One region of the Exiguobacterium sp. HSB13 genome, then DNA from elsewhere that is predicted to be linked to it. Evidence: riboswitches for the same ligand, from Rfam matches in the RefSeq annotation. Region 1 holds a riboswitch; the other holds the start of a gene.
The links. A riboswitch is a leader RNA that binds a small molecule or an ion and turns the genes downstream of it on or off. The one in region 1 is predicted to bind thiamine pyrophosphate.
Positions count from the first base shown of each region.

Region 2: another riboswitch for thiamine pyrophosphate. It lies ahead of thiD (bifunctional hydroxymethylpyrimidine kinase/phosphomethylpyrimidine kinase); the one in region 1 lies ahead of thiT (energy-coupled thiamine transporter ThiT).

Region 1 covers NZ_JBUZOM010000001.1:1,346,301-1,350,518, reverse strand. The annotation lists gene pknB (Stk1 family PASTA domain-containing Ser/Thr kinase) at 1-144, shown strand, start outside; gene rsgA (ribosome small subunit-dependent GTPase A) at 170-1,075, shown strand; gene rpe (ribulose-phosphate 3-epimerase) at 1,078-1,734, shown strand; TPP riboswitch at 1,757-1,866, shown strand; gene thiT (energy-coupled thiamine transporter ThiT) at 1,928-2,488, shown strand; gene ACZGCQ_RS07320 (thiamine diphosphokinase) at 2,490-3,092, shown strand; gene ACZGCQ_RS07315 (amino acid permease) at 3,147-4,218, opposite strand, start outside.
Region 2 covers NZ_JBUZOM010000004.1:101,081-105,298, reverse strand. The annotation lists gene thiE (thiamine phosphate synthase) at 1-585, opposite strand, end outside; gene thiM (hydroxyethylthiazole kinase) at 575-1,342, opposite strand; gene thiD (bifunctional hydroxymethylpyrimidine kinase/phosphomethylpyrimidine kinase) at 1,323-2,126, opposite strand; TPP riboswitch at 2,241-2,351, opposite strand; gene ACZGCQ_RS15340 (murein hydrolase activator EnvC family protein) at 2,415-3,692, opposite strand; gene ACZGCQ_RS15335 (murein hydrolase activator EnvC family protein) at 3,896-4,218, opposite strand, start outside.

The sequences.
Region 1 (4,218 bases):
GAGGAATCGATTGATCAAGATGAGACATTCGACGTACCGGTGACGATCGATCCGGGAGAAGAAGGAAAAATTACGATTTATAAAGACGATACGGTGTATCGTTCAAAAACCATCACGTACAACCAAGCAAAAGACGCACAATGAATGTGATGAAAAAGGAGTGCATAGGATGACGGAACAACGCATCGAAGAGAATCGAGAAGGAACGATCATACGTTTGCAGGGCGGCTTTTATGATGTCATGACACCAGAAGGAGAGGTTCGTTCACGAGCAAGAGGGAATTTCCGAAAACGCGGCATCAGTCCAGTCGTCGGAGACGAAGTCGTTCTTCATATCGAAAGTGAGACCGGGTATATTCTCGAAGTGAAGGAGCGGGACAACTTTTTAGTACGCCCTCCAGTCGCGAATATCGATCAGGCATTGCTGGTCGTTTCGGCGGCAGAACCTGATTTTTCAGCGCACTTGCTCGACCGATTTCTCGTCTTGATCGAAGCGAAGGAAATTCAACCTGTCATCCTGTTGACGAAGATGGATTTGCTGGACGATGTCAAAGGACCGGCTGTCCGAGACGCCATTGCCGCTTATCGAAAAATTGGATATACAGTCATCGAGACATCAAGTGAGACATTGACGGGTGTTGAGCAAGTCCGTCCGTTACTTGCTGGAAAAACGAGCGTTCTCGCGGGACAATCCGGTGTTGGTAAAAGTTCATTGCTCAATGCACTGGAGCCCTCTCTTGATTTAGAAACGAGTGCGATCTCGAAATCACTGGGACGTGGCCGCCATACGACACGACACGTCACGTTGATGCCGCTTGCGGAAGGATTGATCGCCGATACGCCAGGGTTCTCGAACCTTGATTTTCCGTATGAAATGGAAATCGAGGATGTACGATGGAGTTTCCCAGAATTCGTAGCTGTACAAGATGATTGCAAATACCGAGGTTGTTTGCATTTGAATGAACCCGGTTGTGCCGTCAAAGAAGCTGTCGAAGCACGAGAAATCATGTCCTCTCGTTATGAGAACTATGGTATGTTTATAGACGAAATCAAGAATCGAGCCCGGAGGTATTGAAGATGATTAAAATTGCACCATCTATCTTATCAGCAGATTTTGCGAATCTCGAGCGTGATGTTAAAGCAGTCGAAGCGGCAGGAGCGGACTATATCCATTTTGATGTCATGGATGGTCAGTTCGTACCGAACATCTCATTTGGATTACCTGTGCTTAGCAGTTTACGTCAAAAGACGGATATGGTCCTTGACGTCCATTTGATGATTGATCAACCCGAACGTTTCGTCGAAGATTTCGTCAAGGCAGGGGCAGACATCGTGACATTCCACGTCGAAGCAACGAATCATGTCCATCGCGTCTTGCAACAAATCAAAGCAGCGGGCGCAAAGGCAGGGGTCGTCTTGAATCCGCATACGCCGTTATCAACGATTGAACACGTTCTTGAGGACGTCGACATGGTCTTATTGATGACGGTCAATCCGGGCTTTGGTGGACAGGCATTCATCGAGAGTGTCATGCCGAAACTCGCTTCACTTGCGCAAATGAAGGCAGATCGTGGTCTAACATTCGAAATCGAGATTGATGGTGGCGTCAATCCGGAAACGGCAAAACTTTGTATTGATAACGGTGCGAACGTTCTTGTCGCAGGATCAGCAATCTACAATGCACCAGATTATGCAGAGGCGATCACTAGCATTCGTCAAGGGGCTGCCGTATAATAAAGACGAGAAAACGAAATATGATGACCGCAAGGGGTGTCGCTTGAAAAGCGGCTGAGAGGAGTCTTTTAGACTTTAACCCTTCGAACCTGTTCCGTTCAAACGGACGTAGGGATGTGGCGCACGCAGGCAGTACGGCGTTCGTCGTACTGCCTTTTTGCGTCCTCTCGTACAATGAAGGAGGAAAAATAGCATGAAACGGTTACAAATGATGATGGAAATTGCCATCTTCGCCAGTCTCGGAGTCGTCTTTGATTTACTGATTCCATTCAAAATGCCACAAGGAGGCTCCATTAGCTTAGCGATGCTACCGATCTTCGTCATGGCATTTCGCCACGGTGTCATCGGGGGTGTCGTCACGGGAGCGCTTGTCGGTACGATTCAATTGATGTTCGCTCCACAAGTCTTGACGATCGTTCAACCGATGCTTGACTATACGATTGCGTATGGTGTCGTCGGATTAAGTGGTCTGTTCGCACGTCAAGTCAGACAAGCCGCGCGCAATGGACAAAAGAAAAGCTTAATGGCGTTCGTTCTCCTTGCGACGTTATTAGGAGCAGGGCTCCGCTATATTTGTCATGTCATCAGCGGAATCGTCTTCTTTGCCGAGTATGCTGAAGGTCCAGTCGTACCGTATTCATTGATTTATAACGCAACATACATGGTACCGTCTTACGTTCTTTGTGGTGTCGTTGCGGGTCTTTTATTCACGACTGCGCCACGCTTACTACGTTATTCGGCACGAGGTGTCTGAGATGCGGGCGATTCTCGTCTGTGCCGGTCCGCAAGAAGAAGTGCCGGATTTACGGACGTTTTGTCAGCCGGGTGATTTCATCGTCGGTGTCGATGGCGGTGTTCAGACGGTCGAATCGTTTGGGCTGACCTGTGATATGACAATCGGTGATTTCGATTCACTTGGCTATGTACCTGAAGGGGCAATCGTTCATCCGGCTGAGAAAGATGAGACGGATCTTGAACTTGCCCTTCGTACAGTGTCTGAGAGGGAACAGCATGAGGAGATCATCATCATCGGGGCGACAGGTGGAAGGCTCGACATGACTGTTCAAAATGTCTATTTGTTGAAGCAATATCCAGAGGCGCGACTTGTCACGAAACGAGAAGAGGTGCGATACTTGGCAGCGGGAACGTATGCAGCCGAAGTAGGGAGCTATCATTATCTTTCTTTCATTCCACTTGTGCCGTCGACCTTAAGCTTATCCGGAGTCAAATATCCACTTGATGCCCATCCAATACCCGTTGGAGGTTCTTTGACGGTCAGTAATGAATGGCGTGCGTCAGAAGCGAAAGTAGAGCTCCATCAAGGAGAACTATTGATGATGCGGACGCTTAAGGAATAGAATAATTATACGAAAGAGGCCGTGGATGATTCCGCGGCCTCTTTTTGTATGAAATTATTCTTCGAGTTGAGAAGGGGCGACACGGATGTCGCTTTGGGCAGATAGATGTTTTCCTTTGACGAAAAGATGATAACTTCCCCACATGACAAGGAAGAAAGGAACACCGATGTATAGCGCGATTCGTTGATCCGCTTGAAACGCTAGACTGACGAGGACAACGACGTTTAGCGTCAACGATATCAACGGTAACACTGGATAGAGTGGTGTCTTGAATTTTAATTCGGATAAATCGTGTCCGTTTCGTAAAAACTGACGACGAAATGCGAGCTGAGAAGCAGAGATGGAAATCCAGCCGACTTGAGCGCCAAGTCCGGCTAAGGACAAGAGCCAAATAAAGACGGTATCCTCTGCGAAAAACGCGGTCAGGAGCGATAACATCGCAAACATCATCGTAAAGAGTAAAGCGCGCATTGGCACACCACGTGCATTGACGTAAGATAATTTCTTTGAAATCATCCCTTCTTGCGCCATCGCCCATAACATCCGGGTCGCCGCATATAATCCGGAGTTTCCGACGGATAATAACGCTGTCAAGACGACGATGTTCATCAAATCAGCAGCGTACGGGATACCGATCGCATCAAAGACCATGATGAACGGGCTGCTGATTCCTCCAGCCGTCTCATACGGGATTAATGCACCAACGATCGTAATCGATAAGACGAAGAAGATGAACGTACGCCAGACTGTATTCCGGATGGCTTTTGGAATCGATTTTTCTGGCGTGTCGGACTCCCCAGCCGCAACACCGATCAATTCCGTTCCTTGGAAGGCGAAGTTGACAGCAATCATCGTCGTCAAGACGCCAAGAATCCCGTTTGGAAACCAACCGATTGCCGTAAAGTTCGCGAATAACGAGGTTGGACGATCTGCTTCCATCGGTAACCAGCCGAACCAAGCAGCGCCACCTAGAATGATGAAGAAAAGGATCGCGAGGACCTTCAAACTCGAGAACCAGAATTCGGCTTCACCGAATGCTTTGGCTGAGACGGCATTCAGACCGAACAGTAAGACCGTAAAGACGGTACACCAGACGACGACGGGTACATTCGGGAACCAGCGGTCC
Region 2 (4,218 bases), on a different contig from region 1:
CTGCGCAGCGAGTTGTCGATCTTCTTTAGCGAAAATCTCTGAGATGACGGCATACCCTTCCAGCGGGATGGGCAGAGAGGAGACATTCGTTGCTGTGATTCCACCAATACCGATTAGAGGTAATCGTACGGCTTCCCGAATCGCCTGAAGCATCGTATGCGACATGGAATCAGCGTCCGCTTTGGATGACGTCGCAAATAGAGAACCCACCCCTAAATAAGAGGCTCCGTCTCGTTCTGCTTCAATCGCTTGTGCAACGGTCGCTACTGATACGCCAATCACAGCATCTGGTAAAAGGCGACGTGCTGCGGTTAAAGGAATGTCTTCTTGTCCGATATGCAAACCAGCTCCGACGAGTAACGCGATATCGATCCGATCATTGATGATCAAAGGAACATCGTAGCGATCCGTGAGTGCTTTTAACCGAACTGCCTGATCGAAGAATTCCTTTCCTTGCGCTGTTTTTTCCCGTAATTGCACGATTGTTGCACCACCTAAAATGGCTTCCTCAACGACCGTATCGATCGCGACTCCAGGATGGTACCGACGATCCGTCACTGCATAGATGGAGTAATCAATTGACACGTTCTGTCACCTCCACCAGGTCTTGCTCCGTCATAAGGCTGATGGCATTGAACAACTCTCGTTTAAAATCACCAAGACCTTGCGCGGAGGCTGCTTGTTCCCCTGCTTTTCCCATGACAAATGTCCCGTGGACAGCCGCCTCAAATGCCGTATATCCTGCACCGAGGAAGCTCGCAATCAAGGAGGCCGTCATACAGCCCGTACCCGTGATGTCTCCTAGACGCGGTGTTCCTACATGTAATTCCATTTCGCGCGTTCCATCCGTAATGTAGTCGTTCGGACCTGTCACGACGAGGACAGATTTGTGTTTGCGAGCGAATACGCGAATACTTTCTCGATCCATCATTGCATCTCCCGCAGCATCGACTCCCTTAGTTCGTCCGTCTTCCCCAAGTAACGTCTTGATTTCAGAAGCATTTCCTTTAATGACCGTACACCCGAGATCAATGAGTTCTTTGGAAAAAGCAGTACGTAATGTCGTTGCTCCTGCTCCTACGGGATCAAGAACGATTGGGACATTCAAACGTCCCGCTTCACGGACTGCGAGTCGTTGAGCTGCTTGCATGTCTGCATCGATCGTACCAATGTTTAAGACAAGAGCTTGCGCGAGTCTAACCATCTCTTCTACTTCACGAATGTCTTCTGCCATGACGGGGGATGCTCCAACAGCGAGTGTGACGTTTGCGCAGTCGTTGATCGTCACCGTGTTCGTCAGATGGTGAATGAGTGGTTTGTGTTCAAGAATGGTCGTAAACATGTGCATCCCTCCAAAGTGAATGAAAATGATGTGTCGGTCCAATACCTTGTCCGAGAGCAAATCCATGACGAATTGCCTCCGTGACATAGTTTTTCGCCTGTCGTACACTATCTTGTAAATCTTCTCCAAGCGCCATCCGCGCTGCAATAGCTGCGGATAAGGTACAACCAGTACCATGAGTATGTTGATTGTCTAATCGTTCCGATGTGAAGCGGTGTTCCACTTCCCCATCAAACAACAAATCCGTCGCAGCTCCTGAGAGATGTCCACCTTTTAGTAATACTGCACCTGTCTGTGTAGCCAATTGATGCATCGCCAGTCGCATTTCCTCTAGATTGGTGACCGATCGTCCTGTTAAACGCTCTGCTTCCGGTAAATTCGGTGTGACGAGTGTCGCAAGTGGTAAAAGTTCTGAAATCAATGCTTGTTCAGCTTCCGTCCGCAATAGGGCATGACCGCCTTTAGCGACCATGACGGGATCTAATATAATAGGGACTGTTTGTTTACGGAGATGTGTAGCAATGACACGAATCGTCTGCGCATTCGAGACCATTCCGATTTTGATCGCATCGACACGAATGTCTGAAAAAATCGACGTTAACTGGGCATCTACGATTTCTGGGGATAACTCTTCCACTGCTTGAACTCCCAACGTATTTTGCGCTGTGACGGCTGTCAGTACGCTCATTCCATAAACGCCTAAAGCCGAAAATGTTTTTAAATCTGCTTGAATCCCAGCTCCACCACCGGAGTCGGATCCCGCAATCGTCAGTACATGTTTCATGTTCTTTTCACCTTCCCATCGAGCAATGTAAGGGAGTCGTGACCAACAAAAAAGCGCCGACCGCTGTAAAAAAGCAGTCGACGCTATACGAAAGCGTTATACACGCATTCCGGTATCCGTTCGGCTCAACTTTCCTACGCTGGTATTATCCAGTTCAGGTAATAGGGTCGAAAACAGATTGGTTTTCCTCTCAGCCGGATTCCTCCAGCTCCCCTAGTTGCTCAAGTATTCGTTTCGCCTTAACTGTAGCATAGAGAAGAAAAAAAAACGAGCCGAAGCCCGTTTTGATTACAGATATGCCAATGGATTGACTGCATTTAGAGGAGAAGAAGCACTGTATTGATAGCCTCCGACATGTAGTTCGAAATGTAAGTGTGGTCCTGTTGAATTTCCTGTACTACCAAGTGTCCCGACTTGCTGACCTTGAGAGACCGTTTGCCCTGCACGAACCGATAATGAACTCATATGTGCGTAGACGGTCGTGTACACTTGTCCATCTAGGAAGTGAGAGATCATGACATGATTGCCGTAAGGTCCACCACCTGATGCTGTGATGACCGTTCCAGCTGCTGCCGCGACGATTGGAGACCCGACCGAACCACTGAAATCAACACCGTTGTGGAACGTGTAACCATTCGCACCGCTTGCTGGTCCGAATCCTTGTGACACTCCACCAGAAGACGGTCGAACGAATTTTCCTCCACTCGAAACAACGGGCGGGGCAACGGAACCAGTTGATTCCGAACTCTTACCTGTTTGTTTTGCTGCTTGAGCATTCGCTTTAGCGGCTTTTTCAGCTGCTGCTTTCTCCGCTGCTGCTTTTTCAGCCGCTGCTTTAGCGGCTGCCTTTGCTGCCGCAATTGCACGTTCTTGCGCTTCGAGAGTCGCTTGAAGTTCTTTTGCGTCTAACAGTTCTGTCGTGAACTTCGTCTTCCCTTTTCGTAATTTCTTCAGCGTAGCACTACGTTCTTTCATTTGAAGCTTTAACGCTTTCTTTTGTTCAATCAATACTTTCTTTTCCTGCATTTGCTCCGCTTTTTTCTCAACGAGCGCTTGTTTTGCTTCTGCTAATTTTTGTTGCGTAGCGATGTAATCCGAAATCATTTTATCGTCTTGCTCAGCGATTTTTTTCCCCGCCATGACACGGCTAAATAAATCACCTAAATCTTTCGATCCGAAAATGACTTCTTCCCATTTAATCGAGTTTCCATCGTTTTCTTGGAAAACACGCAAACGATCACCGAGTAGTTCTTCCTGTTTCTGTAACATTTCTTCGTAACGGACGATGTCTGCCTTTAACTCATCGATTCGAACGTTCAACTGTTCAATTTGTTTATTTTTTTCGGAGACTTGGAAAATCTTTTCATTGATTGCTGCGTCAATTTGATTGATTTGACGTTGCTCTTTTGAGATTTTAGCTTCTTGTTTTTTGATTGCTTTTTCAAGTTTACGTTGTTCAGCGGCATTCTCAGCCTTTTTTTCTTTAATTGTCGCTGCTGCAATCGGTTGTGTTCCTGTTATAAGTAATGCTCCTAAAACAATGGTAGAAATTAGTTTTTTTAGCATATATCGTTTTCCTCACTTATGTTTTTTCATATTTTATTATAGTATTCAAGTTTCTCTCATATCTGAAATAGATTATAGCACCGTAATCGTTTCAAAAAAATTTCATTTACATTTCAAATGAAAACGGTTTTTTGTAATATATGATTTGTTTTTTGAAAATGACAAAAAAAAGAACCGTTGCATATGCAACGATTCTTTTACGATTAAAGCATTGATAATGGATTGACTGAGTTAGCTGGACCAGTTGCACTATAGCTATACCCACCGACATGGATTTCGAAGTGTAGGTGTGGTCCTGTTGAATTTCCTGTACTACCTAGCGCGCCAATTTGTTGACCTTGGCTGACACGTTGACCAGCATGAACATTGAGTGAACTCATGTGAGCATATACTGTCGTATATGTCTTCCCGTTCAATTGGTGAGCGATCATGACATGATTTCCGTAAGGTCCGCCACCTGATGCTGTAATGACTGTACCTGTTGCAGCTGCCACGATCGGCGTACCGACTGGACCACCAAAGTCAA